3 regions of the Sporomusa aerivorans genome follow, and region 1 is predicted to be linked to each of the others. Evidence: riboswitches for the same ligand, from Rfam matches in the RefSeq annotation. Region 1 holds a riboswitch; each other region holds the start of a gene.

Evidence for each region. Region 1 has a riboswitch for S-adenosylmethionine ahead of SATMO3_RS07810 (homoserine O-acetyltransferase). Riboswitches for the same ligand answer to the same signal wherever they lie in the genome.
Region 2: linked by a shared signal. The riboswitch ahead of SATMO3_RS10475 (hypothetical protein) and the one ahead of SATMO3_RS07810 (homoserine O-acetyltransferase) in region 1 are both predicted to bind S-adenosylmethionine.
Region 3: linked by a shared signal. The riboswitch ahead of SATMO3_RS12160 (MetQ/NlpA family ABC transporter substrate-binding protein) and the one ahead of SATMO3_RS07810 (homoserine O-acetyltransferase) in region 1 are both predicted to bind S-adenosylmethionine.

The regions. Positions count from the first base shown of each region.
Region 1 is NZ_CP156926.1:1,725,419-1,735,347, forward strand. It holds gene SATMO3_RS07780 (acyl-CoA dehydratase activase) at 1-767, shown strand, start outside; gene SATMO3_RS07785 (double-cubane-cluster-containing anaerobic reductase) at 793-1,902, shown strand; gene SATMO3_RS07790 (metal-sensitive transcriptional regulator) at 2,092-2,361, shown strand; gene SATMO3_RS07795 (heavy metal translocating P-type ATPase) at 2,400-4,838, shown strand; gene SATMO3_RS07800 (heavy-metal-associated domain-containing protein) at 4,945-5,151, shown strand; gene SATMO3_RS07805 (TMEM165/GDT1 family protein) at 5,210-5,893, opposite strand; SAM riboswitch class I at 6,217-6,325, shown strand; gene SATMO3_RS07810 (homoserine O-acetyltransferase) at 6,483-7,703, shown strand; gene SATMO3_RS07815 (homocysteine synthase) at 7,729-9,015, shown strand; gene SATMO3_RS07820 (hypothetical protein) at 9,057-9,305, shown strand; gene SATMO3_RS07825 (LysR family transcriptional regulator) at 9,424-9,929, shown strand, end outside.
Region 2 is NZ_CP156926.1:2,285,257-2,295,185, reverse strand. It holds gene SATMO3_RS10500 (class I adenylate-forming enzyme family protein) at 174-1,649, opposite strand; gene SATMO3_RS10495 (DJ-1/PfpI family protein) at 1,896-2,465, opposite strand; gene SATMO3_RS10490 (hypothetical protein) at 2,529-2,849, opposite strand; gene SATMO3_RS10485 (YeiH family protein) at 2,851-4,188, opposite strand; gene SATMO3_RS10480 (hypothetical protein) at 4,463-4,633, opposite strand; gene SATMO3_RS10475 (hypothetical protein) at 4,653-5,252, opposite strand; SAM riboswitch class I at 5,349-5,453, opposite strand; gene SATMO3_RS10470 (mannosyltransferase family protein) at 5,506-6,549, opposite strand; gene SATMO3_RS10465 (sensor histidine kinase) at 6,857-8,146, opposite strand; gene SATMO3_RS10460 (response regulator transcription factor) at 8,136-8,819, opposite strand; gene SATMO3_RS10455 (ArnT family glycosyltransferase) at 8,859-9,929, opposite strand, start outside.
Region 3 is NZ_CP156926.1:2,591,901-2,601,829, forward strand. It holds gene SATMO3_RS12135 (glutamine--tRNA ligase/YqeY domain fusion protein) at 1-1,544, shown strand, start outside; gene SATMO3_RS12140 (YdcF family protein) at 1,651-2,403, shown strand; gene purD (phosphoribosylamine--glycine ligase) at 2,532-3,803, shown strand; gene SATMO3_RS12150 (DUF456 domain-containing protein) at 3,827-4,345, shown strand; gene SATMO3_RS12155 (TetR/AcrR family transcriptional regulator) at 4,361-4,957, shown strand; gene SATMO3_RS12160 (MetQ/NlpA family ABC transporter substrate-binding protein) at 5,095-5,916, opposite strand; SAM riboswitch class I at 6,049-6,154, opposite strand; gene SATMO3_RS12165 (YerC/YecD family TrpR-related protein) at 6,364-6,684, shown strand; gene hisZ (ATP phosphoribosyltransferase regulatory subunit) at 6,684-7,865, shown strand; gene SATMO3_RS12175 (HDIG domain-containing metalloprotein) at 7,858-8,385, shown strand; gene SATMO3_RS12180 (D-2-hydroxyacid dehydrogenase) at 8,436-9,392, opposite strand; gene hisG (ATP phosphoribosyltransferase) at 9,585-9,929, shown strand, end outside.

The sequences.
Region 1 (9,929 bases):
CAATAGTTGCCGGTATTGATGCCGGTTCGTCCGCGATCAAACTTACGCTGTATGACGGTAAAAACAGTAAGAACTTTATCTGCCCTGCCGGCTGGAATCCCAAAGAACAAGCGGCTGATCTGCTGGCAGCGGCAATGGCCGGAGTGGGTGCCCTGGAGCCGGCTTACATTGTGGGTACCGGCTATGGCCGGCTGAATCTGCCCTTTATCACCAAGGCCATGACGGAAATTACCTGCCATGGGCGGGGGGCGGGCTTTTTGCTGCCTGGCGCGTGTACTGTTATCGACATCGGCGGTCAGGATGCCAAAGCCATTCGCATCGATCAGCAGGGCAAAGTACAGGATTTCGTTATGAATGACAAATGTGCGGCGGGGACAGGGCGCTTTCTGCAGGTTACCGCCCAGGCGCTGGGGCTTGATATTGCCGAAATCGGCAACTTTTCCGGTGAGCCGGACGCCGAGGCTTGTACTATCAATTCCATGTGTACCGTGTTTGCCGAATCGGAAGTTATCGGGTTGGTCAACCGGGGCGTTCCCCGGCAGGCTATCATCAGGGCCTTATATACATCAATTGCCGGGCGGGTTGCGGTGATGGCAGCCGCCATTCAGCCCGCAGCGCCGGTTGCTTTTACGGGAGGTTTAGCGCAGAACCAGGCTTTGCGGCAGGAACTTGCCGGCAAACTGGGATTAGCTGTTGTTACGCATCCGGAGGCCGTTTTTGCCGGTTCCATCGGCGCAGCGCTGTTTGCCTGGGATGCTGTGAATTAAAAACTTTAAAAATGGGGGAGAAAGTATGTCAGATGCATTTACCATGCTGAAAAATGCCAAAGAGGCAGGAAAAAAAGTTGTTGGCTTTTACTGTGTCTATGCGCCGCAGGAATTGGTTTTAGCAGCCGACGCGCTGGGATTCGGCCTGTGCGCCACAAAAGAAGAGGGAATTCCCGACGGGGAAAAAACGCTGCCGCGCAATTTTTGCCCGCTGATCAAGTCGTCCTATGGTCTTGCGGTAACCGATAAGTGTCCGTACTTTCTGTATTCCGACATTATTATCGGCGAGACAACCTGTGACGGCAAGAAAAAGATGTTTGAACTCATGCAAAGCTTTAAACCCGTGCATGTTATGAAATTGCCGCAATGCAATCTGGACGATAAGGACAAGGCGTATTGGCTGGAGGAAGTCAAGGCATTAAAAGCGGTGCTGGAAAAAGAACTGGCGGCCGAGATCACCGACGAAAAGCTGCGCTCCGCCATTAAGCAGTTGAATCAGGAACGCCTGCTGATGCAAAAACTGTCCGGGTTTATGAAACTGGATCCGGTGCCGATGACCGGGCAGGATTTCCTTAAACTGATGTGGGGACGCAATTTTGTAACAGACCGGACCGATTTTGCCGAGCAAATCGAGGCCGTTATTGCCGATATAAAAGACTCTGTGGCCAAAGGGGAAGCCGCCATGCCTAAAGGCGCCAGGCGTATTGTTGTGACCGGCGTGCCTACAGGCGTTGGCGCCGAGAAGGTCATTAGAATTATCGAGGACTGCGGCGCCGCCGTTGTCTATATCGAAAACTGTTCAGGCATGAAGCAGTTTGTTACTCTTGTAGATGAAAGCAAACCGCCGCTTGAAGCCATTGCTGAGAAGTATCTGGCAATTCCTTGCTCCTGTATGAGTCCCAACCCCGTCCGGCAGCAGAATCTTGCCCAACTGGTCAAAGAGTATAAGGCCGACGGTGTTGTGGATATTACCTGGCAAGGGTGCCACACCTATAATGTGGAAAGCCGGGTAATCAGGGATTACCTGAAACAAAACGGCGATACTTCTTTTCTTCAGATCGAAACCGATTATTCGCAGGGGGATGTAGAACAAATAAAAACAAGAGTACAAGCCTTCCTGGAAATGATGGGGTAAGGCGAAAAAGACCCGGAAATCCGGGTCTTTTTTTTTATATATCAGTTATAAGTTTGATTTTGTTTCGCCTTAGGTTTGATGCAACCGTGTTTTAAATACATCGCCAGTAAATAATAAAACTATTGACTGGTGATATATTTAAGCGTAGTATATATACTATACGGGGGTATAGTATGACGGAGGGAAATCATGTTAAATGAACAGGAAAAGATAGATATAAAGAAAAGATTGCGTCGGACCAGCGGACAAATTAACGGCATTGAAAAAATGATCGATGAAGGCCGCTATTGTGTAGATGTGCTGCAGCAGATTATGGCTGCACGGGCGGCGCTCAATCAGGTGGCGCTGATTATGATTGAAAGTCATACTAAGAGTTGTGTCGTAAATGCCATCAAAGAAAATCGCACCGAGCAGGCTGTTGATGAATTGATGGGCGTTTTATCCAAATTCACCAAGTAGCCCTGCCGGGGTGTATATGTACAAGAGGGGTGAGAAAGATGACCGAGACGGCAAAGAATGGTTTGGAGAATGTCATTTTCAAAATAGGCGGCATGACCTGCGCGGCCTGTTCCGGACGATTGGAGCGCGGCTTGTCCAAGCTGCCGGGGGTGGCGAAGGCAGCCGTGAATCTGGCTGTCGAAAAGGCGGCTATAACCTATGATCCTGCGCAGGTTACGCTGACTGAGATAGCGCAAAAAGTTGAGGCCATAGGTTTTCAGGTCATAACGGACAAGGTGGAGTTAAAGATTAGCGGTATGACCTGCGCCGCCTGCTCAGGCCGCATTGAGAGAAGCCTGAAAAAATTGCCGGGAGTTGTAAATGCCGTTGTCAATCTGGCGGTGGAAAAGGCAACTGTTGAGTTCTATCCGGGTGTTACCGGTATCAGCGATATTAAGGACAGAATTGAAAAAGCGGGTTTTGGCGCACACGATTTAGCAGATACTGCTGAGGTGGATCAGGAAAAGCAAACCCGCGAAGCTGAGGTAAGCAGGCAGCGTTTTCGCCTCCTGGTGGCGGCCGGCTTTTCCCTGCCGCTCTTACTGGCTATGATCCTGCATATGCTGGGGATCATGGGCAGTGTTGCGCATGTGTTGATGAATCCGTATCTCCAGTTGGTACTGGCTACGCCGGTGCAATTTATTGCCGGCTGGCAGTTTTACCGCAGTGCGTATACGGTGCTCAAAAACGGCGGCGCTAATATGGATGTACTGGTTGCACTTGGTACCTCGGCCGCCTACTTTTACAGTATCGCCAATGTACTTCGGAATGAACCCGACTTATATTTTGAGACTTCAGCAATTTTAATTACCCTGATTATTTTAGGCAAATTGCTGGAAGCCACTGCCAAGGGAAGAACTTCGGCGGCCATTAAAGCCCTTATGGGGCTGCAGGCCAGGACGGCCAGAGTGGTCCGTGACGGCCAGGAACTCGATATTCCGGTGGAAGCCGTCTTAGTCGGCGATGTTGTGGTTGTTCGGCCGGGCGAAAAGATTCCGGTCGACGGTGTTATTGCCGAAGGGACATCGACTGTTGATGAGTCTATGCTTACCGGTGAAAGTCTGCCTGTTGACAAGAAGGCGGGCGACACGGTTATTGGCGCTACCATTAATAAACTTGGCACTTTTAAATTTACGGCCGCCAAAGTCGGTAAGGATACTGCATTAGCGCAGATTGTCCGTATTGTGGAAGAAGCACAGGGCTCAAAAGCGCCGATTCAGCGCTTTGCCGACGTGGTTTCCGGATATTTTGTGCCGGTTGTTGTTGGACTGGCGCTTGTGACCTTTGGAGTCTGGTATATTTTCCTTGATCCCGGCAATTTCTCACGGGCTCTGGTTAATTTTACAGCCGTGCTGGTCATTGCCTGCCCCTGCGCCCTGGGCCTGGCTACTCCAACCTCGATCATGGTAGGAACCGGTAAGGGCGCAGAGAACGGTATCCTGATAAAAGGGGCGGAGCACCTGGAAAATGCCCACAGGCTGACAACCATTGTACTTGATAAAACAGGCACCATCACCAAGGGAGAGCCGGAAGCGACAGACGTTATACCGCTGGCAGGACTTGCTGAAACAGAACTGCTGAGACTGGCTGCCGGCGCCGAGAAGAATTCGGAGCATCCTCTGGCTCAGGCTATTGTTAAATATGGTCAAAGGCAAGGTATAGTCCTGCCTGAACCGGAGTCGTTCGCCGCCATTCCGGGACACGGGGTGGAGGTTACGCTGGAGGGCAGGCGAATTTTAGTGGGCACCCGCAAACTCATGCAAGAAAACAATGTCGAGTTTACTGCCGAGCTAGCTGCAATTGAGCAATTGGAACTTGAGGGCAAGACCGTTATGCTGTTTGCTCTGGACGGCAGGCTGAGCGGGCTGATTGCCGTGGCGGATACCGTCAAAGAGAACTCGGCCCAGGCCGTGGCTGCGCTCAAACAAATGGGTATCGAGGTCTGGATGATTACCGGCGATAACGTAAGGACTGCCCAGGCAATAGCCCGGACGGTGGGTATTACCAATGTTCTGGCGGAGGTGCTGCCTGAACACAAGGCCGAGCAGGTTGACGCGCTGAAAAAGCAAGGCAAAGTCGTGGCGATGGTCGGGGACGGTATTAATGATGCGCCGGCGCTGGCTACTGCCGATGTTGGTTTTGCCATCGGCACAGGTACCGATGTTGCCATAGAGGCCGCTGACATTACGCTGATGCGGGGAGATCTGACCGGCATCGTCGCCGCCATTCGCCTGAGTAAGGCAACCATGAGGAACATCAAGCAAAATCTGTTTTGGGCTTTGATCTATAACTCACTGGGAATTCCTGTTGCCGCCATGGGTTTTTTATCACCCGTCCTGGCCGGGGCGGCCATGGCCTTCAGTTCGGTTTCCGTGGTCACTAATGCGCTCAGGCTAAGGCGGTTTGATCCCTACAGGGATAGGGATACTGCGGCATAATGCCGCCAGTACCGTGACAACCCTAACACTAAGGAGAATATGCCGTCAGTAGCCAAATGTGTAGGGGTGTACGGTATTGAAAGCCGGCAAGAAGGGAGGTGACGGTATGAGTCAGGCACAGGAAACAATTTTAAAAATCGAAGGGATGTCTTGCGGGCATTGCAAAATGAGTGTTGAAAAAGCACTTCTGGGAATTCCGGGAGTAGTAGGCGCCAGTGTAGATCTGGAAAAGAAGCAAGCGGTTGTAACCGGCACTGCTAAACAGGCTGATCTGGTGAAGGCTGTCGAAGACATCGGCTTTGACGTAGTTTGAGAACAGGCAACTAAAAAGCGCGAAAATCTGCTTGAAGATTTTCGCGCTTTTTACTAGTTTACTTACTTTCTTGCGGCGATTTCTGCGGTTCTTTATCGCAATCTCCGCTCATGCGGGACACTAAGAATATAGAGAGCAGTACCGCCAGCAAGGTGCCGGTGACAGAGACCGGTGTGAGGTAATGTCCGGGTAAGTATTCATAGAGGCCAAACAGGCCAAACAGTATGAAGATAATTGCGGCAAACCACTTCACAGCCCGTTCGGGGATTCTTTTTCCCAGTACAATGCCAATAATGATACCAATGGCGTCCGCTACCATCATACCGGTGGTTGTTCCCAGCCATACCGGGATAATGCTATTAAATTGAGCTGCCAGCGCAATGGTTGCTAGCTGGGTTTTGTCACCCATTTCGGCAATGAAAAAAGCAATGGCCACTGTCCAAAATGGGTTGTACTTACAGCCTTTATCTTCGCCGTTGAGCTCATCCCCCCGGATTGTCCAAAGACCGAAGATGATGAAGGAGATGGCCGCGGCAATCTGAATGTAACTCATCGGGATGAAATGGGTCAGATAGCTGCCGACAATTACGGCAAACAGATGGTTGAAAATTGTTGCGGCCAAGACGCCCCACATAACGGTTTGCCACTTGAATCGGGTTGCAAAGGCCATAGCCAGTAGTTGCGTTTTATCACCCATCTCAGCAAGCACTACAAAGATAAGCGAGGTTAAAAATGCTGTCATGATAATCCCCCTTAAGATGTGTAATATATATAAAACGAGACCTTTAGTATGGCAAATACAAATTTGCCATACTAAAGGTCTCGCTAATTGACAAGTGTCAACAACAGAGCCAGATGAATACTCATCAGTATGTTGACTCTGTTCTATGAGCTACTCCCCTTTAGGAGTATTAGATTAGTTACTAGTTTATAATAAAAACTTTAATATGTCAATAAGGGCTGCGGCAGAAGATTATACATTTGTTCACTGAAAAATGGAGATACTTGACAATCGGCTGCTATTTAGGTATCATGTATACATTACTTTACAAATTTAATAGTACGCTCTTATCCAGAGAGGTCGAGGGACTGGCCCGATGACACCCGGCAACCGGCGCAATGCGCAGTGGTGCTAATTCCAGCAGGAATCAGCAGATTTCCTGGGAGATGAGAGGGATTGGCAAACAGATTATGCCCCCTCTTAGCGAGGGGGCTTTCGTTATCTCTCAAATATCCTCCTGGATAAGGGCGCTAACCTTCAGATGCGGTTAAAACCCCACCTGAAGCTAAGTCTGCTTTATTTCATGAATACTGTAAGGAGGGGAAGAATTATGGTTGTGACCTTTTTTCCGGGTTTTAAATGGCGGCCGCAATTAAAACAAGTTCAGGTCGCCAGTCCGGAGAACCCGCTGCAGCTGAAACAGGGCGGCTGTCTGACTGACGTTACTGTGGCATATGAAACCTATGGCACTTTATCTGCGACCGGTGACAATGTCATCCTGGTTGCCCATGCACTGACCGGTGACAGCCATCCGGCTTCTCATGACCAATATGACGAGAAAGGCTGGTGGGAGCCGCTAATCGGTCCGGGCCGTCCCATTGATACCGAACGCTTTTTTGTTATTTGTGCCAATGTGCTGGGAGGGTGCCAGGGAACGACAGGTCCGGCTTCACCCGATCCGGCCACCGGCAACCCCTATGGTATGGAATTCCCGGAGATCACCATAGGTGATATGGTTCAGGTCCAGAAAAGATTGCTGGAGGTATTGGGCATTAAGCAACTGGCGCTGGTAATCGGCGGCTCGATGGGCGGGATGCAGGCTCTAGAGTGGGCAGTGAGGTACCCGGACTTTGTTGACGGGGTTGTTGTTATTGCCGCTCCCGGTTATTCGGCCGCGCAGGCCATCGCTTATAACCGGGTGGGCCGCCAGGCTGTTATGCTCGATCCTGCCTGGCAGAACGGCGATTATTACGGTGGCAGCAAACCGGAAAGGGGACTCGCAGCCGCCCGGGCCTTGGGAATGATTACATACCAGAGTGAGATGTCCATGGCCTATAAATTCGGCCGCCGGACCCGCGGCGGTCAGTTTGAAATTGAGAATTATCTTGACTATCAAGGGGAAAGTATCGTTAAACGTTTTGATGCCAATTCCTATCTCTACCTGCTACGGGCGCTGGATCTCTTTGATCTGTCTGACGGGTACGGGTCTTATGAGGCGGCTTTAGCCCGGATCGATGCCAGAGTGCTGGTTATCGGGGTAAGCTCGGACCTTTTGTATCCGGCCTATCAACAGGAGGAACTGGCCGAGACCATGCGCCGGGTTGGCGTTCGCACCGATTTTGCGGTTATCGACAGCCCGCATGGACATGATGGCTTTTTAATCGACTTCCATTTGCTGCGGCCAATACTATCAAAGTTTATTAATAAAGTTCTGCCTGCTCCCTCGGTCCTGCCAATCAGACAGTGGGGAATGTTCCGGCCTTCTAAGCTGGCCTATCTGGGCGCCCGCCTGATATCAGGGATACAGGTAAAAGAAGCTCCAACAATATAAAATATGAAAGAATGAGGGTTGAACTATGACATTACCCGAAAAACTGCGTTTTGACACCTTGGCCGTACATGCCGGGCAGCAGCCTGACCCTGCAACCGGCGCGCGCGCCGTTCCCCTGTACATGACTACGGCCTACAATTTCCGGGATGCCGATCATGCGGCCGATCTGTTTAGTTTAAAAGAACCGGGCAATATTTACACCCGGATTATGAATCCGACAACAGACGTATTTGAGCAACGTATTGCCGCATTGGAAGGCGGTGTGGGCGCGTTAGCGTTTGCTTCCGGCCATGCGGCCATTACGGCGGCAATCATCAATATTGCCCAGGCGGGTGATGAAATAGTAAGTTCTTCAACTCTCTATGGCGGGACCTACAATCTGTTCGCCCATACCCTGCCAAGACTGGGGATCAAGGTCAAATTTGTCGATCCCGGCAAGCCGGAGAATTTTGCCGCCGCCATTACCCCCAATACGAAAGCCCTGTATGCCGAAATCATCGGCAACCCCAAGATTGATGTGCTGGATTTGGAAAGTGTGGCCGCTATTGCCCACCAACATGGATTGCCGCTCATTATTGACAGCACATTTGCCACGCCTTACCTGTGCCGGCCGCTGGATTTCGGGGCTGATATTGTTGTGCACTCGGCAACTAAATTTATCGGCGGACATGGCACTGCGATGGGGGGAGTGGTTATCGACGGCGGTAAGTTCAATTGGGGGAACGGCAAGTTTCCGCTGCTTTCCGAGCCGGATCCAAGCTATCATGATATCCGCTATACCGAAGCTCTCGGCAATCTCGCCTTTATTATCCGGCTCAGAGTGCAGGTTCTGCGGGATGTTGGCGCTTGTCTCAGCCCGTTCAACAGCTTCATGTTTCTGCAGGGGCTGGAAACGCTCCATCTCAGGATGGCGCGGCACAGTCAGAACGCCCTGGCGATTGCTCAATACCTCGAAAGTCACGAACTGGTGTCCTGGGTTAGTTACCCCGGCCTGGAAAGCCACGCCGATCACAAGCTGGTGAAAAAGTATCTGGCCAAAGGCGCCGGCGCCATACTGACTTTTGGTATCAAGGGCGGACTGGAAGCCGGCAGGAAATTTATCAATGCCCTGCGTTTATTCTCTTTGCTGGCTAATGTAGGCGATGCCAAATCGCTGGTAATTCATCCGGCCAGCACCACACATTCCCAACTATCGGGTGAGCAGCGGACCAGTGCAGGCGTATCTGATGATATGGTCCGGCTTTCGATCGGGATTGAGGATGCAGACGACCTTATCGCCGATTTGGCGCAGGCTTTGACTGCCAGTAAATAAGTAACGGACGGAAGCTTCCATAGCCTGGAGTAATTCTATATATGCATAATGTGTATTTTACTGCCGGACCGCCTGCGGTTACAATAAAAGTAAAATTAGTACAGTATGCGGAGGATTCGGCTATGCAGGCTTTGTTAACATGGATATTTGGTTATAGGTTACCCACTACCCGGATGCGGGAGACTAAAGAAGGCGTGCTTGTTGATAAACGGGCCAAGGTGGTGCCTATTCCGGTTGTCAGAGATATAACCAGGACAAAGGAATTTTGGGATAAAGCAGTTTGGTCATAAGTGTTTTTTGGCCTAACTGTAAATTAATTCTTGACAGATTCATAGTCTGCCCGCCATAGTATAAGGTATATAGTATATAGGCTATATACCTTATACTGATGTTAGGAGTACGCCGGCTGTGGATATTCTCCATCTTACCTATTTTATTGAAGTCGCCAAGCAGTTGAGTTTTACTAAAGCGGCCCGGGAGCTTCATGTTTCCCAGCCTTCTATTAGTAAAATGGTTCGTAATTTAGAGGAAGAATTGAAAGTTACGCTAATTGACCGGTCTGCCCGGCGGATTAAACTGACCGATGCGGGACAGGCTTTATATGAACGCGGTCTGAAGATAGTTGATTCGCTCAAAAATGTAACAAGTGATCTGGATGACTTGACGAGCGGCCGTAAAGGCAGTATCCGGCTTGGCATTCCCCCTATGGTTGAGACAAGTTTTTTCGCCATTGCCATTGGGGAGTTTAAGAGAAAATTCCCCAATATTGTTATCGATTTAGTTGAAATAGGTTCCCGGGCTGTGGAAGAGATGGTCGAAGACGGCACTCTTGATATTGGCGTGGTTGTGCTGCCAGTTAAAAATAAAGCTGTTTTTTCCCTGTTTGCTTTCGTAAAAGATCCGATCTGGCTCAT
Region 2 (9,929 bases), 560 kb from region 1:
AATATACCACACGTCCATTAAAATACAAACGGAAAGAAAGCATGGCATCAGCCATGCCTTAGGCGAAAGTGGATAAAGCAGACCTAGCTCCAGGCGGGGTTTTAACCCCAGCTGAAGCTAAGTCGTCGGATAAAACAACCGGGCTCTTATCATTCAGAGCCCGGCTGTTTTCTTTATCCTGCCTGATCGCGCAATACGCGCTTCAATATTTTGCCTGTCTGATTCTTCGGCAAAGAACTTACGACGACAAAATCCCGTGGTATTTTAAAAGCGGCAAGATTGGCCTGCAAATATTCCCGTATGGCCTTCTTGTCAAAGGCCTGTCCCTCCGCCAGCACAATATAGGCACGGGCCACCTGCCCTCGCAACGGATCGGCAACACCAATGACACTGACCTCAATGACACCCGGGAAGGCGTATAATAACTCCTCAACTTCGCGCGGGTAAATATTTTCACCATTTGATATAATCAAATCTTTTAACCGGTCGACGATATAGAAATACCCCTCTGCGTCCTGGTACGCCAAATCACCGGTGTGCAGCCAGCCATCCCGCAAAGCGACGGCAGTCTCATCAGGCAGATTAAAATAACCTTGCATCACGCTGGGGCCACGTACCACCAGTTCACCGACAACACCCGGCGGCTGAATCTCCCCCTCAGGGTTAACGACTTTAACCGCGAGCCCCGGCAGAGGCTTGCCAATGGAACAGTATTGGGGATTTTTCAGCGGGTTTAGCATTACAACCGGTGACGCTTCGGAAAGACCGTAGCCTTCAATTATTTTTTGGCCGTATTTATCAAAAAACTGCCGGGCCACCGTTTCCGGCAGTGATGCGCCACCGGAAATAAAATACCGCACACCGTCAAGCGCATCCGGGTCTCCTCCCCGGACAAAAAAATTATATATCGGCGGCACGCCGTACACCACGGTTATGCCGTACTCTTTAATAGCGGTCAGTGTTTCCTTGGGCGCAAACGCTTCCAGTATCGTGATGGAAGCACCGCAAAGCAAGGAGTTAAGGATTGCGCAGGTCCAGGCAAAGCAATGATACATCGGCAGCACACATAACACATTATCTGCCGCAGTGACCGGCAGCGCCTCCCTGAATGCGCCAGCGTTGCTGACAAGGTTTTTATGTGTTAACACGGCTCCTTTAGGGCTGCCTGTGGTTCCGGAAGTGTAAATAACGGCACAGAGACAATTTTCGGTAAATCCTTTATTAAGCAGCGGAGCCGCAGGAAACTGTCCCTGCTCCAGGGCTTGCTTAAAATCAGGAATAACAAGCTGAGCAACTGGCTGTTCGTACCCTTGCTGAGCAAGCTCGTTATCTATAGCCAGCAGCTCCATAGAAATCAGTTTTGTCATTCCCGCATCTTTAACAATAAAGGCAATTTCCCTGGCAGTAAGCTGGAAATTGATCGGCACGACAACGGCGCCCAGACTGACAATAGCCATATAGGAATAAACAAATTCGACCGAGTTGCGGGAAAAGAGACCTACATTTTCTCCTTCCTGGACACCTGTTGTATAAAAATAATCACGATATTGCGCTACCTTCTCTCTAAAAACAGCATATGTCACACTGTCCTTGCCATGAAAGGCAATCCGGTCCGGTGCTCCTTGCAGAATAAGATCCTGTACAAACAATAGCTGCACTCCTTTCTTGGTGCCGACAAACAGCCCCATCCGCCATTTTAGCTTGAATGCATTACTTTGTCTATATGTAGTATGACCGAAATACCGGATATATAAAGAAAACACGGCTTGGGCCGAGCCTTTGGCGAAAGCGGAAGCCGATGTTGCCCTTATCCAGGCGAAAGTTATACTTTCTAGCAGGATAAAAAAGAGATTGCATTACTGCAATCTCCAAAGTTCTTTTTCTATCTGATTCCATTAAATACTAATTTTAGCTCCCAATAAATCAACAAAGGCTTTTAACCATGCGGGATGATCAGGCCAGGCCTGTGCGGTTACAAGATTACCGCTGACAACCACCTGTTCATTTTGCCATTCAGCTCCGGCTAACTGGCACTCGGCTGCGCAGGCCGGATAAGAAGTTACGGTTTTTCCTGCCAGCACATTGGCCGGAGCCAGGAGTTGCGTACCGTGGCAAATGGCGGCTACCGGTTTGCCGGCTGCAAAGAAGTCCTGAACAAGTTTGACAACTTCCGGATACATCCGGATATACTCGGGAGCACGCCCGCCGGGAACTACCAGGCCGACATACTCTTCGGCTTTGGCGTCTTTTGCCGCAATATCGACCGGAATCCGGTGACCGGTAAGTTCAATATAGGTATCCAGTCCGGTAAAATCATGAACAACAAGCTGCACCATATCGCCGGCGTTCTTATTGGGGACAGCCACATCAACCTGGTAGCCCAGCATCAAGAGTGCCTGCTGCGGTACTTTAACCTCATAGTCTTCTGCGCAATCGCCTGTCAATATAAGAATTTTCTTCGCCATTTGCCATTACCCCCTTAAAAAATAAGATAGGTAACTTATTCTATATCAGTAATAATTATCCTGCTACATAATCCCCCACTGGCGGCGGTACTCCAAATATATCTGGTATTCTTTGTCGGCGAAACCATGTGCGGCTAGCAGCTGTTTGGCCTTAGCCGCTTCTACGCTCTCTGAATCAGCATATATATATTCTTTATTGGCCTTGAAGGTAAAACCGACGCTTGCCAGCACCTCAAGCATGGTTGCCGTCCGTTCTGACGCCGCCGCTGCCATGGCCCCGTATTTTCTGAGACTTTCGGGGCCGGGCGCAGAACCAACAATCTGCTTTCTTAACTGTTCAATTTCTTTGAGACTGATAATTATGCGGGTAGTATAATCCACCATGTTATTTAACCCCCAGCCAGTACTCTACAAACAGAACGTTGGATAATAAGTATCCCAGCGGCACATTGATAGCTACCCCGGCTGCAAAAGCCGCCAGAGGCTTCCAGCCAAAGGAAGTAAGATCTTTCAGCCGGGTAGTCAGGCCAATACAGAGGAAAGCCCAGGTAAAGGTCCAGCCGCGTAAAGATTTGACAGGACCGATAACTTCTTTCGAAAACGCAGTGCCCAGCTTGGGATCAAGATAGGCTATCACTAAGGTAGTAAAGACAGAGGCGGCAAAAAAGCCTATGATGAATTTGGGAAACCGTCGCCAAATTTCACCTGCGCTGACGCGACTGGCTTCTTCCACCGTTTTGTTTTCCCAGCGTGTTACCGAAAGAAAAGCAACCATCAACGCCCAAATCCCGACAAACATATCACGCCCGACAACTTTCATCAGCGTGAAAGTCTTTACCGCCCGCTCGTCGGCCATAGCTTCAGCGGCAGCAAAACCGGCTGCATCAGCAAATTCTGAAGTACCAATCCAGGCCCCTGCCGGGCCAGGAGCTAATCCCAAAGATTTAGCCAAAAAGGGTAAAAGGAAGATCATCGCTACTGCCCAGATAATAACCATCGAAATTGATACAGAAACATGTTCCTTTTCTGCCCGACAGGCGCCGCCTATCGCGATGGATGCTGAGACGCCGCAGATGGAACCGCCGGCTGCCAGTGTTGCGCCAAAACGCGGATCAAGACCAAACAGGCGGGTGCTGGCGAAATAAATGGACGCAAACGTGATTCCGGCCACAATAGTAGCCTGCAAAATGGCAAGCGGCCCCGCCTGGAGGATCACCGTAAACGGCAAAGTAGCTCCCATCAGAACAATACCTGTTTTAACATAAAACTCGGTTCGTAACCCACTCTGGAACCAAGCAGGAAGTTTCACAGTATTGCTGATAATCATACCCACTAATAACGCCAGCAGCGGTGTTTCTAACTGCCAGTCTTTCAGAACTTGGTTGGAACCCAAAACTGTAACCACAACAGATAAGATAAATAATACCGAAAAGCTTGCCAGATAATCACTCGAACGGTAGCCTAATATACGGCCGGCGCCCGTAAAAACTACGGCAAAAAAACCAAACAAATAAGCAATACCCAGCCAGTTACCTGCCAGGAAACCACTGATTTTGCTAAAATCAGCCGACCAGCCGGGAACATTGATTGCCATTGCCGCAAGCAGCTTAGCCGACCCGTTGAAAAAAGCGATCGTGCTGACTAAAATAAGTCCGAGAGCAATAATAATGGCCCAATAATCCTCTTTCCTGTACCATGTATCAATCGTTGTTCTTGTCGCCATGTCATCCACTCCTTCTTTTAGTTGCGAGCCGGTCATCACATAATTACCTACCATCATTGCGAACATATAAACCGGCTGCTTTGTCTTTTTGACAGAAAAATAAAAAGGCCAAGGAACTCTCTGCCAGAGAAGTCCTTAGCCTTTGGTCTTTCCAATCAGCCAACTATTTTATTAATGTAATGATAGTATCATAACACCAAGCCGGTGTCAATAACCATTCATATGCTGCAAACGGTATGCCTGCATCAATACCGTTTGCAGCATAACCCCGAAGTCATATTCCGTCCCCGTACATGCCTTCCACCAGTCTGTTGCCGGACTTTTGCATGAAGGCAACTACGGTTCCGTCACGAATTATGATCACAACCTCATTGCTAGGTTTCGTCAGCCCCGGACTAACACTTTCGTATTGCTCACCATACCTCTTTTTACAGTAATCTATCATATCATTTCTACCTCTTTACCTATTTAACTGAGAACTGCTTTTCAATAGCCTGCTGCGCTTGCCTGTTGAATCGGCTTTCCGTCAGAATCTCTATTAACCCGTACGATTCGGACATGCGCAGTACAGGGATGTTTCTTTCCGCCAATATCTCGATTAAGGCAGTAATCATTGTAAATAACGGCTGCCCGCTGTTTTCCCGCACTGAAATTTTTGTACAATCTGCAACAATTTCCGGATATAGCGCCAACTGTTGCAAACAGTCGCACATGGCTGGCAAACAGCACTCGCCGACAACGAAACTGATTTTTGCCGGCTGGACGGAAACCATCGTAAAAGGAATACAGGCTTGCGCCAAAGCTGCAAAAACCGTGGCAGCTTGCTGATCAGAATCAGCCTGTTGCGGACAATTGATAAGAACAAAAGCCACGGCTTTATCATACGCGATATCAAGAAACTCCCGGTCTCTGATATCGTTAAATTCATTATTCTTTAGAGGATACAGAGCCCCGATCTTTGACACAGGTTTGATACGACGCATTCGCAGCTGCCTGAAAGTTCTTGGTGGATTTTCATAATGCTCTACTGCATCGGGACGAACGGTAAGAGAAACTACACACATGTTTTAAAAGCACCTCCGGACAGCGTAGTAAACTATTTTTATTGCACATAGTAAAAGCCCCTTTCCGAGGAAAGGAGCTTTTATTGCAGCACTTTCCTCTTATCTGCCAGGATAACTCCTGCTGGAATTAGCACCACTGCAGAAGACTCTGCCGGTTGCCGGGCGTCATCGGGCCAGTCCCTCGACCACTCTAGATAAGAGCTCTGTTCAATTAGAACTAATTTTACATGAAGAATAAGCTACTGTCAATACATCAACCCAGCCAGTACCAATTAAGGAACCAGGCTGTACAAAAAAGCAGTCCGGCGGCGCTCAGGCATGCTAAACTATAAAACAACGCTGAAGGAAGCCTGGCTAAAAACAAATACACAGGCAGGATTACGATCACAAAGCGGGCCATACTGTACAAAGGATAAACAGGTGATGTCGAGAACATCGGCACCAGAAACCACAGCCAGCCTGTTATAAGATAAGGCGCGGGAAGCCTGTAACGGGGCAGCGTCGATGCCGCAACCAAAGCGACGAAAGCAAGCGCCACCAGCAGGGCATCTAAGTAAACACCGGCTTCGGTAAGAGGAACACCCGCACCGATAAGCTGAAGGTTGTTCCGGAAGTTTTCCCATGGCAGCCCAAAGCGCCTTCCCCATAACTGCTGTGAATGAACAAATGCCAGCCAGTCACCAAACATGATATGATTGTAAACGCAAAAGGCGGCAACGGCTATTATGGGAAAAAGAAGTGATGCCATCGCGGTTCTTAGTTGCCTCACATTTTTATAATATCTGACATATTCCGCTAACAAAACAACAGCAAGCAATATCCCCAGACTCCGGGTCATAGCAGCCAGCGCCGCAAACCAGCCGGCGCTCCACCAGCTGCCTGAGCGAATACAATATAGACAGGCAAGTGAAAATACGATAAACACCGGTTCGGTATAGACGCTATTTAAAAAAAAGGCCGTGGGCATTACTGCATAAGCCAGAAGCGCCAGTCTGGTCTCCCGGGCGGAAAAATCCAGCAAGAATGTTTTGGCCATCAGGCAGTAACTAATCATAGTAAAAACATTGCACAGAATAAACCCTGCGGTAACATAACTTATGCCTAATCCGGCCAAACCCTTAATTAGCAGAATGATGGCAGGAAAAAAAACGATACTTTGACTATCATAGCCATATTCGGCAATAAACGTATACCAATGCGCATCCCACTTAATAAATTTCTCTATAAATAGTGGCTGGCCTGTTACCGATGGATTAATAAAACCCGTCGCCTCACGAACCGGTAAACTATTGCTCAAAAACACCCCTGCAAAAATAATTATTGTATGAATGCAAAACGGTATTGTAACTATCTTTATAATATTAACATCTCGCTTAACTGTAAGCTTAAGAATTCTGGAAACAAAAATACCCAGCAAATTCCCGTTCGGCAATAACAGATACCTCCAAAAATATACTCTCTAATAGCTTCGCCTTATCAGGCGTAAATATTCAAAAGACCCGCAAGTCAACGGCTTGCAGGCTTTTGTGCTTCTGACCAAAGTATTACTTTTTGGGCACTTTCGCTAACGGCCCGGCACATCTAAATCAGGCAAACAGTGTTATTTAGCAGGGCAGACTGACAATAAATGTACTGCCAACGCCAACTGTACTTTCAACTTTTATCGTCCCGGAATGCGCCTCCACTATCCACTTGGCAATAGCTAACCCCAGCCCGGTACCGCCTGCTTCTCTGGATCTTACTTTATCTATGCGGTAAAACCGCTCGAAAATAAGCTTTTGCTGTTCCGCAGGAATACCGACGCCATCATCCTGTACGCTGATATATACTGTCCGTTTCGGGCTAGTCGTCTGTTTGACGGAGAGTAGGACCTCGCCGCCTTGCCGGCCAAATTTCAAAGCATTATCGATCAAAATTACCAGTAACTGGTTGATTCGTTCTCTGTCTGCATGAACCAAAAGTTTATTTTTGCCGTTATAATCAAGCCTGATCCCTTTTTCATTGGCCAGCGGCTTAAAAGAGCGGGCAACTTTATCGGCAACAAGGTTTAAATCAAAATTTTCTTTTACAATTGTATCAGCACTGGCGTCAGCCCTGGCCAACGTCAGCAAGTCTGCTACAATTTTTGTCATCCTTTTGATTTCACCTTTCATGTCATCGAGAACTTGTCCGGAAAACTGCGAAATCCGATTTTCATCATCGGTCTGAATGGCATCTACAGAAGTAAGCATAACGCTGAGAGGAGTCCTTAGTTCATGGGATGCATCAGCAACAAACTCGCGCTGTCTGAAAAAAGAATTCTTAAGCGGAATTATGGCCCGGCCTGCCAGCAAATGACCGGCAAAAGTGGCAATAAACAAAAACAGCAGGGACATGCTGATCAGTACAAGTAACAGTCTTTGCAGCATCTCATAATAAGATGTGATATTCTTACCCACGAAAACAGTGCCTAACACCTGCTCACTGTCAGCAATCCGGATACCGCAGATCATATAGTAATTCTTTTTGCCATCAGGCAGGTATATCTTGGTAAATACTACTTCCCCGTCCGCTCCTTTCCAGTTCTGGATGCTGTTTAAAACAGCGTCACGCAAGTCACCGGGCGGTTCGCTTGACGAAACCGGCTGTCCTGCCAGGTCAAATGCATAGTGGAAGATTGTTTCGCCATTTTGATCATCATCCTCCACCGGCGGCTTCCCAGTCAACTGAATCTGCCGGAACACAGCCACGTGTTCCCGCGCTTCTTCTTTGGCAAATGCCTCGACATCCTGCTGCTCTTCTCGGTACAGCACCCAGACCAGGCCGGAATAACTGGCGATAATAAATGCCAGGAGATAACATATCATGACCGCCGCATACACCATGGTTAAATGGTTACGAATTTTAGTAAACATGATGAGCCTCCAGCTTGAAGCCCACTCCTCTTACGTTTTGAATTACCACATCGCCCTCAGGCAGATTGATCTTCCGCCTTAGCAGCCGCACATAAGCATCCAGATTGTTGGGCGATACATCAGCCTCCAGGCCCCAGACCCGGTCTAAAATTACTTCCCGGGGAACAACCTGTCCTTCGTTTTGGACCAGCAAATCCAGCAATTGAAATTCACGGCTGGTAAGTTGCACCTCGTTATCGGCAAACCGTACACTACGAGTGGAGCGGTTCAGCACAAGGTCGCCGACTTGTACCTCCTCCTCTTGTAGCCTGGCGCTGCTACGCCGTGATAAAGCCCGCAGCCTCGCAAGCAGTTCTGCAAATTCAAACGGTTTTACAAGATAATCATCAGCGCCCGAATCCAATCCGAGTACCCGGTCAACAACATCATCCTTCGCCGTAAGCATCAAAATAGAGCTCTGATAACCATGCTTCCGTAAATATTTGCAAGCCTCCAGCCCGGTTTGACCAGGCATCATCCAGTCTAAAACAATTACATCATAGGGTGAATACATGGCATACTCTATCGCCGTGTCTCCCTGAGTAACCCAGTCAACCTGGATTCCAGATTTGATCAGCATTGCATTTATTAAATTCCCCAGCTTGGCATCATCTTCAGCAAGCAAAATACGCATGTATCTACTCCTTCCTCCAACGCTTAGCAGTACAGTCAACTAACCGTTAAGAGCATAGTAACTAAACCCGTTTTTTCTTTGCAAAAATTTGGGATTACACCCCTCCGCCTCTTTTAGAAATTTATCTGTTTTTGCTTCAGGTACTATAATTACTATACTATCCTTTGCGGAATTCGTCACGAACTTTGCTAACGATTCGGTCGGCATCGTATATTTGCTTGACCAGCTCAACACGTCTGCCGGTGCTGTTGTTACAGTATCTGCCGGCATAATTTTTACAATTGTTCTGCCGCTGTAATATACGGCGGATGTACTGTAAAAATCGTAGAAACCCATTTTCTGTCCGTTATATTCGAGCAGGGTTTGTCCAAGCTCTTTTCCCGATTTGCTGTCCGCCATATTAGGAAAAACCAAAACTGACACCGCTAAATACACCACAATTTGGCACAAGCCGAGTAGACCAAGAACCTGTTTTGCCTGTTGTCTCTTAATCTGCCACCAGGCAGCCAGCATTATAACCAGCAGACAAAACAATGCTGCAGCCAGCCAAACAAAATCCAGAAAACGATAAGCTGCAACAAAATATCCAAGAGTTGATAAAAGTAAAGGTATACCTATCCAGTAGATAAGCGCCCTTTTCTTATTTTGTGTTATCAATTTCTCCAGATACATTCCCGTTATGATCGCCAGTGGAAAAAATATCGGGAATGTATAGGTAAGATATTTGGTAGCCATAAGCGTATAAAAGATAAAATAAACACCGACCCAGATAATACTCAATACCCACAGTGTTGACCTTCGCCATTCGCCGCATTTACAGCCGTCAACGATAGCCTTTGCCGTGATTGGCGACCAAGGCAGCATGCCCAGCAAAAAGACGACCACATAATAATAAACTACATTATCATTGGGATGCTCGGAAACAGTCGCCCGCAGATAATTATGCACACCAAAGAATGTATTGATAAAATCAGAGCCATAAGCATAATACATAGCGCCATACCACGGCAAGGCAAGCAGAGAAAAAAGCAGTATGCCGGCCGGTATTGACATTCTTCTGATTTCGGACCAATTACGCTGCAGGGTAATAAACAATACCATTACAAGCCC
Region 3 (9,929 bases), 870 kb from region 1:
TATGCCTGAACTTTGGCCTGGCACTTAAATATGGCGGTAAATGCAATCTTCGCTTTGACGATACAAACCCTACAAAGGAAGATGTCGAATATGTCGACTCCATTCAGGAAGACGTTAAATGGCTCGGCTTTGACTGGGAGGATCGCAAATTCTACGCCTCCGACTATTTTGAAAAAATATATGAATTGACAGTTGAGCTTATTAAAAAAGGCAAAGCTTTTGTCTGTGATCTTTCGGCTGAAGAAACCCGGCAATATCGCGGCACGCTCACCGAGCCAGGTAAGGAGAGTCCGTACCGGAACCGGTCTGTCGAGGAAAATCTGGAACTTTTTGAAAAAATGCGCGCCGGTGAATTTGCCGAAGGAGCCCGGGTATTGCGCGCTAAAATTGATATGTCTTCGCCTAACCTGAATATGCGCGATCCGGTTCTGTACCGCATCGTCCGCACCCGCCATCATCGGACCGGAGATAATTGGTGTATATACCCTATGTACGATTATGCCCATCCGATTTCCGACTCGCTTGAAGGCGTAACGCACTCAATTTGCACCCTGGAATTCGAAGACCATCGTCCGCTCTACGACTGGACGCTGGCCAACCTGGGAATTTATCAGTGCCAGCAAATTGAATTTGCCCGCCTGAACCTAACCAATACCATTATGAGTAAACGCTATTTGCGCCGTCTGGTGGAGGAAGGCTATGTGAGCGGTTGGGATGACCCGCGGATGCCGACCATTTCCGGTTTAAGACGGCGTGGTTATACGCCGGAGTCAATCCGGGATTTTTGTGACCGGATTGGTGTGGCTAAGAGCAACAGTACGGTAGATGTTGCCTTGCTGGAGCATTGTATTCGTGAAGACCTTAATACTAACGCTCCAAGGGTTATGGCCGTGCTCAAACCGCTAAAACTGATTATTGATAACTATCCGGCAGGACAAGTGGAAGAGCTTGTGACTGAAAACAATCCGGAAAACCCGGATATGGGCTCAAGAACCATTCCATTCTCCCGGGAACTGTATATTGAGCAGGATGATTTCATGGAAAACCCGCCGAAGAAATATTTTCGTCTGACACCGGGAGCGGAAGTGCGGCTCAAAAACGCTTACCTGGTTAAATGCGAGCATGTGGTGAAAAGTGAGGAAACCGGTGAAATCCTGGAAGTGCACTGTACGTACGACCCTGATACCAAGAGCGGCAGCGGTACGGTCAGCCGCAAGGTAAAAGGTGTTCTGCACTGGGTATCGGCTGCGCATGCGGCGCCGGCTGAGGTTCGCTTATATGATTATTTGCTCTTGAATAATCAGGACCAGGAAGATGAAGAAAAGGAAGTTAAGGATTTTGTGGATACTTTAAATGTCAATTCCATTGAAGTGCTGAAAAACTGCATGGTCGAGCCTAGTATTAAAAATTCCCGGCCCGGCAGCCGTTTTCAGTTCCTGAGGAACGGATATTTCGTTGTTGACCGGGATTCCGGAGCAGATATGCCAGTATTCAACCGTATTGTGTCACTAAAGGATTCCTGGGCTAAGATTGAGAAGAAATAAGGCGTGCAGAAAGACTTTTGCCAGGCCGGCGTGCCGGCAAAAGTCTTTCTGGCACTGAAGTTTCGGTGGCTTTGACTCGTTACAGACAGAAACGGGGTAATATGGAGTGCTAGTCTTAATAAAGTTTTTGTACATTACCTTTTTATTGCCACCGGGGTTGTTTATCGCCACTCTGGCGCTCTTGGCTGTGTGGTTATACCGGCGGAGGCGGCAGGGAGCTGGAATGCTGATTGTTATTACAATACTCCTCTATCTTATCTCCACACCGCTTGTCGGTGATGCGTTGATCCGCTCCCTGGAGAGCCGCTATTCACCGCCGCCAGCGGTGAACGGCGACGTTATCGTCATGCTGGGGGGCGGGGCGACCGCTGATACCCCCAATGTTCACGGGCTTGGACATTTAACGGGGTTTGCCGCCAACCGTTTGCTGACAGCAGCCCAGTTGCAGCGCCTGACCGGCGCTCCGGTTATCATATCCGGCGGGCAGGTATTTGCCAATTCCGGCAAAGAAGCGGAAATAGGCCGGCATATCCTGCTGGGACTTGGCGTTGATGACGCCAAGATTATTGTTGAGGGGCAAAGCCTCAATACTGCCGATAATGCCAGATTTACCCAGCAAATTTTGACTGAACGCGGGTTTCTCAGGCCAATACTGGTGACATCCGCTTTTCATATGGAACGGTCTGTGCAGCAGTTTGCCAAATTTCACGTTAACGTAATACCTTATCCTACAGACTATCAGACCAACATCCGTTTTTTATTTGAGTGGAATATGCTGTGGCCCAGAGCAGACGCCTTTTATAATACGCAATTGGCGGTAAAAGAATATCTTGGTCTTATGGCAATACGCTGGTTTTAGAATTCTACAGCAGTCAATATGTTTTACAGGCAGGATGTTAGTAAAAGTGCAGGCTAAGCGCCAGCGGTGGAGCTTTGGCGCGTTACTTGCACCCCTGCCCATACATCCGGACAAGGAGCAGTGATATTTTGAAAATTTTACTTATTGGCGGCGGCGGGCGTGAACATGCTTTAGCCTGGAAACTGGCGCAGAGTCCCCGCGTAGAGAAAATATATTGCGCGCCGGGTAATCCGGGAATTGCCGCATTGGCTGAGTGTGTCAATATTGATGTTAACGATAATGAAGCTTTAGGCCAGTTTGCCTTACAGCATAATATAGGTTTAACCGTTGTGGGACCGGAACTGCCGCTCACCAATGGTCTTGGTGATCATTTTGCCGCCTTAAACCTCAGAGTTTTTGGGCCAGCCCGCAAAGCTGCCGCCCTGGAAGGCTCCAAGGCATTTGCCAAGAAAATTATGCATAAATATAATATCCCGACGGCCGCTTCGGCAGCTTTTACCGAGGCGGACAAGGCCATAGCCTACATCAGAGAGCAGGGAGCGCCTATTGTGGTTAAAGCCGACGGACTGGCGGCCGGCAAAGGTGTGGTCGTTGCCATGACGGTTGATGAGGCTGTCGGCGCCATAGATATGATGATGCGGGATAAAGCCTTTGGCAATGCAGGTAATTTAGTAGTTATTGAGGAATATCTTGAAGGTGAGGAAGCCTCGCTCTTAGCCTTTACCGATGGTTATTCCGTGGCGCCGATGGTGGCGGCTCAGGATCATAAACGGATTTTTGACAACGATCAGGGGCCTAATACCGGTGGCATGGGAACTTATGCGCCGGCGCCGGTTGTGACTGAGGCTGTACGGGAACGCGTAACGCGGGAAGTGCTGCAGCCGGTTATTGACGGCCTGCGTCAGGAAGGTATCATATATAAAGGCTGTCTGTATGCAGGGCTGATGATTACGGCGCAAGGGCCGAAAGTTATAGAATTTAACGCCCGTTTTGGCGACCCGGAGACGCAGGTTGTATTGCCGCTGCTCGAGGGTGACCTGGTGGATATTATGGAAGCATGTGTTGATGAGAAGTTGGCTGACGTGAGTATCAATTGGAAAAACGAAGCGGCTGTTTGTGTCGTTTTAGCTGCCGGCGGTTATCCGGGCAGTTATCATAAAGGCGATATTGTTACCGGTCTTGATGCTGCTGAAGCCCGCGGAGCTATGGTTTTTCACGCCGGTACCGGAGCCCGGGATGGCCAGGTTGTTACCAATGGCGGCCGGGTGCTTGGCGTTACGGCGATAGCTGCGGATATTCGCGCCGCCGTAGACAAGGTATACCGGGCCGTACCCGAAATTGAGTTTGCCGGTCTGCAGTACCGCAAAGATATCGCCCGCCGGGCCTTTAACCGGGAGTAAGATTATCAAGAAGGAGTCCTAATGTGGATGCAGGTTTAACAGCCATTAATCTTCTGGTCATTATTATTGCTGTTTTAGGTATCGGTATGACAGCCATCGGCCTGCCAGGCAACTGGCTGATCCTTGTTACGGCAGTCGGTTACGGCTATCTGGAAAACTTTGCGCATATGAGCACTGCCGTGCTGCTTTGGCTTTTCGGCGCGCTGCTTATAGGCGAACTGGCTGAATTCGTAGCCGGCTCACTGGGCGCGAAAAAAGAAAAGGCCTCCAGCAGTGCCATTGTGGCCGCTTTCGTAGGCGGTATTGCCGGCGGCATTATCGGCACAGGCATTATGCCCGGGCTTGGCTCGATTGGCGGGGCAATTGGCGGATCATTCGCTGCCGGTTACCTGACCGAGTATGTAGCTACCGGTAACCGGGAAAAAGCGGGGCGTGTAGCTAAAAGCATTGTCATTGGCCAGACTCTGGGACTGATTTTTAAACTGGCTGTCGCCATTGGCATGGTAGTTTTTATTATTTCCAAACTAACATGGCAAGGGTAGAACAGGAGGATATATATGAAACGCCAGCAAATACTTGATGCCGCATATACTGTTTTTTCCCGCAAAGGCTATCATCGCGCCACGGTTGATGAAATTATTGCTTTGGCTGATACCGGCAAGGGCACGGTATATAATTACTTTGTCAATAAAGAGCAGCTCTTTTACACGCTGATCAAAGAACGCAGCGCGCGTTTTGAAGCTGAGCTTATTAATATAGCCGGACTCGTTGAACCGCCGCTCGGTAAAATCAAGAAAGCCATTAAAGTATTTTTGGAATTTTATGTGGAAAATGCAGATTTGTGGCGGGTTTTAATGCACGAAATGCGTGGTTTGGGGCATGAGGAGCCGTCAAATTTTACTGAAGCGCAGCGTGAAAAGTACCGGGCCCGGTTTCAGCATACGACTAGCATACTGGAACAGATCCTGCAGGAGGGCATCGATCAGGGGGTTCTCCGTATTTGTGACGTGCATAAAGCGGCTCACGGTTTGTTTAGTGTGATTGTTATGATGGTTTTTCAAGGGTTTATCGGTGAGAAGGGTGAATCTATAGAGACATCGGCGAACGGTATTGCCGATATCTTTCTCTATGGTGTTGTTGCCCGGCAGGATTAATGAAGAAAATACGGCTTACGCCGAGCCTTCACCAAACGTAAGCCGATCTTGCCCTCAACCGGGAGGAAAGATATACTTTTTAACCGGATGGAAGGAAAACGGCTTGAACCTTATTAAGGTTCAAGCCGTTTTTAATATTAGAATGCAGGTACTACTGCGCCCAGGTATTTTTCTGTAATGAACTTCTTCACTTCCGGTGAAGTAAGAGCCTTCGTCAGCTTTTGAATTTCCGGGCGATTTTCGTCACCTTTTCTAACTGTCAGGATATTAACGTACGGGGAGTCATTCTGTTCGATAAACAGAGCGTCTTTGGTGGGTACGAGCTTGGCTTCCAGGGCATAATTGGTGTTGATCACAGCCAGGGCAACATCATCGAGCGCGCGTGGTAATTGGGGAGCTTCAAGTTCACTGATTTTCACATTTTTGGGATTATCGGCGATATCTTTTACGGTAGCGTTAATGCCAACGCCTTCTTTAAGTTTAATAATGCCTGCCTTGGCTAAGAGCGCCAAAGCGCGGCCGCCATTTGTCGGGTCATTGGGGATGGCGATTTGAGCGCCGTTTTGCACATCGTTAAGATTCTTGATTTTTTTGGAGTAAATACCCATAGGCTCAATATGTACGGCGGCAGTGTAGGTCAGGTCAAGTTTGCGCTCGGCGCTGAACTTTGTCAGGTAAGGAATGTGCTGAAAGAAGTTGGCGTCAAGTTCTTTTTCGGCAACGGCAATATTAGGACGGACATAGTCGCTCATTTCAACAATAACAAGATTGACGCCTTCTTTTTCCAGAATGGGTTTAACAGCATTGAGGATTTCGGCATGAGGAACGGCGGTTGCTCCTACTTTTACCGTCTTTTTTTCCTGACCGGCGGGAGCCGGAGTTTCTTTACTGCCGCAACCGGCAATCACTGTGGCCAGAGCCAGTAATGCAGTCAGTAATAATACGGTGATTTTTTTCATAATAATATTCCTCCTGGTAAATAAATAGGTAAATGAATTGTGTGCAGCAGATGGAGAAGTTGTCAGAATATCCTCCTTTCAGGGAAAAAATAAAAGCCTCTTCGGCAGAGCGAAGAGGCTAATTTGCCCGGTTCTTCATCTGCCAGGATAGTAATCCTGTTGGAATTGGCACCGTTCGCATATGCGATGGTTGCCGCGGCGTCATCGGGCCATTCCCTCAGCCAACTCTTGATGAACAGTATTTAATTTACAAAAATTATATTATCATGGTGTTATGTACGCTGTCAATAGAATTTTTATAAGTAAATCCCGGTAGTAAAAACAAAAAAATGGGTATAGTATGTAAATGTTTTAATTAAATAAAGTTAAAAAGAGATAAAGAAGGAAAATCTGGTAAAGCAGCGAATAAATATACAGTAAGCAAGAAATACAGGGAGGCGTAGTACCATGCCGGTAAATCCCAAGTTAAAAGACAAACTTTCCGATCAGCTGTTTCAGGCTATTTTGGAGTTGCAAAATGAAGAAGAATGCTATCAGTTTTTTGAGGATGTCTGCACCATTGGCGAACTAAAAGCAATGGCTCAGCGGCTGGAAGTGGCGCGCCTGCTAAAGGCAGGCGTCATTTATGATGATATTGTGGCGGCAACCGGCGCCAGTACGGCAACCATCAGCAGAGTAAAGCGCTGCCTCTATTATGGAGCAGACGGCTATAAGACAGTACTGGCCCGGCTGGACGCAGACGAGGAAGACAAGAAGGGAGTAGAATAATGAAAAAGAACTATGTGCCGCAAATTCCTTATGGCACACGAGATTTATTGCCCCGGGAAGCCAAACAGAAGCGTCTCGTGGAAGGGGCGCTTGCTGAACTCTTTTCCCAATGGGGTTATGAAGAGGTAGTTACACCGACTTTTGAATATATGGAAACTCTGACATTAGGGACAGGGAGTAGTATTCAAGAGAATGTCTTTAAATTTTTTGATAAGAATAACCGCATTCTTGCCCTTAGACCGGACTTAACAACTCCCATTGCCCGGGTGGCGGTTACCAGGCTCAAGGAAACGCCGCTGCCGCTTAGATTGTTTTATCTTACCAATGTATTTAGGCATGAGCAGGCGCAGGCCGGCAGACAGTGTGAATTTTACCAGGCCGGAGTTGAATTTTTAGGAGCGCCTGGACCAGTTGCGGATGCTGAAGTGGTGGCGCTGGCTGTGGAGGCCATGCTGGAAGCAGGACTGACTAATTTTCAGATTAGCTTAGGGCAGGTTGATTTTGTCAACGGGATTATGGCTGAAAGCGGATTAAGCCCGGAGTATCAGCAGCAGATCAAATATTCCATGGTTTCCCGGGATTTGGTTGGCCTTGGCGAACTTCTGTCGCAAAGCGGCCTTAGTCCGGCTGCGCAGGAGCTGCTAAAACAAATTCCCCTCTTACATGGCCGGGAAGATATGCTCAATAAGGCGTACCAACTGGTGAGCAATGACCTTAGCCGGACGGCACTTGACAATCTGGCCGACATCCGGCGGCTGCTGGCCTGCTACGGCGTTGACAGCTACGTTAATTTTGATCTTGGCATTATTCGCGATTTTGATTATTACACCGGCATGGTATTTGAGGGCTATACGCCCGGTTTGGGCTTCCCGCTGTGCGGCGGCGGACGCTATGATAATATGCTTGCTTCCCTGGGGGATCCCAACCCGGCAACCGGGTTCGCGCTGGGCATTGAGCGGGTGCTGTTGGCGCTGGAGCGGCAGGGGATCGGCGTCAGTGTGCGCGGCCGGGATCTATATATTGCCTGGGCCGAAGGAAAACTTTCTGAGGCAATTGAAGCTGCCGGCAAGTACCGGAAGGCAGGACGGCGGGCGGAATTGGCAATAGCCGCGGCAGCGAAACAGGCCGCTGAGACAACTGCCCGTGAGCAAGGTTATGAAGAGCTGATTTATATTGAGTAAACGGGTTAAACAGGTGATTTCCGCGCTTACGGCCCGGATAACCGAAGCAGACAGACAATTTATCGGACAGCATTTGCTTCCCGGCGAAGCAGCACTTTTCTGGCAAATGAACCTGCCGGACCAAAGACATGCTCTCAACGTGGCCTATACTGCCCTGGAGCTTGCAGCGCAAGAACGGGGGATCAATCAGGATTTATTACTTAAGTGTGCATTGCTGCATGATGTGGGCAAGGTAAAAGGCGATGTCAGTACGGCTGACAAAATAATCACAGTAATATTGGACAAATTTGCCCCGGATTGGGTGCGAAAATGGGGACGCAGCGGCCGAGGCGGCAAGATAGCCAATCTCCGGCACGCCGTTCACACTTATTACCACCATGCCGCCCGCGGAGCGGCAATGCTCTCAGCAGCCGGCGTTGCCGCAGAAATAACCGGCATTGTGGCCAGACATCATGAAGCCCCGGCAGACGGGGAGCCGCCGGAACTGAGGCTCTTAAGAACTGCCGATAGCTTAAATTAAAGAGGCTGTTCTTAGCAGCCTCACCTTTTTATATATAGTTCACAACATTCTTAATAGCCCTTTACTTTGTCAACGATATTCAGCATATTCCGTCCCTGGATAAACCGGGTAAGATTATCGGCGAACAGTTTAATGGCCCTGTCCAGATAAGCCGGTGATAACGCGGCTACATGGGGGGTAATGATGACATTGGGCATCGACCAGAGGGGACTGTCTTCAGGCAACGGCTCGTGAGCGAATACATCCAGACCGGCGCCCTGAATCAGGTTTGTTGACAGCGCTGTAATCAGGTCAATTTCGTTGACAATTGCGCCCCGGGCAATATTGAAAAAATAAGCTGAACGTTTCATGGCGGTAAAATGAGCCAGGCTGATCTTGTTTTCCGTTTCTTCCGTTAGCGGCAGGGCAATAACAATATAGTCGGCATGTGACAGCATTTCGAGCAGGCTGTCGTCATCGGACGGATACAATGTGTCAACAAACAATTCAGTGGTAGCTTCTTGCTTGCTGGCAAGAACCGTCATCCCTAAGGCTTTGGCTTTTTTAGCAATTTCCCGGCCAATGGAGCCCAGGCCGACAATGGCAATGGTATGGCCATGCAATTCTCCGGTCGGCATACGTTTCCACTGGCCGCAGGCCTGCTGGCGGAGGCTGATGGTAAGACCCCGGCTGAAGGCCAGCATCATGGCTAATACGTGTTCTGAGACCGGAATCCCGTGAATGCCTTTGGAATTGGTTAAAATAGTGTCTGCCGCCTGGATTTCAGGAAATAACAGTTTTTCAACCCCGGCGCTTAAGGCATGAATCCATTCCAGGTGAGGTGCAGCCTGATATAAATGCCGGGTTTCAGACCAGCCCCAGGTTACTAAAACATGGCAGCTGGGCATGTGTTCGAGGGCCGATTTTTCGTCGGTTACAATTATATTAACGTTAGGATCAACCGCCGTAATGACCTCTTTCTGGCGGTCAGCAAGCTGGTTGAGCACAACAAGATTGAGTGCAGCCATTGTAAACCTCCTCCTTAAAGTTATTATCCTGCCAATTACTTCTACATATACAGTGGGTTTTCCTACTTGCTGTCCAAAGTTTGCATTAACAGGCAATAAAAAATGGTAATAGTGTATTGACGGTTTTTTTGCAAAGTGTTAATATACTAATATATTAACACTTTAATTAACTAAAGAATATGGAGGCATGACATGACCTCAAATGATATGGATTATCTCACAATAGCACTGCCCAAGGGAAAGTTGTTCGATCTTTCCGCAAATATGCTGGCTAAACTTGGTTATACTGCCGAAGGGCTTAGTGAAAACTCACGGAAACTGGTTATTACCAACGAAGCGGCGAAGATCCGGTTTATTATAACCAAGACGGCTGATTTACCGACTTATGTTGAATATGGAGCTGCCGATATCGGTATTATCGGAAAAGACGTTCTGCTGGAAGAAAACAAAGATGTCTATGAGCTTTTAGATTTAAAATTTGGTTTTTGCCGGATGATGGTAGCAGTGCCGCAGGCGCTTAAACAGGATAAGCTGAGC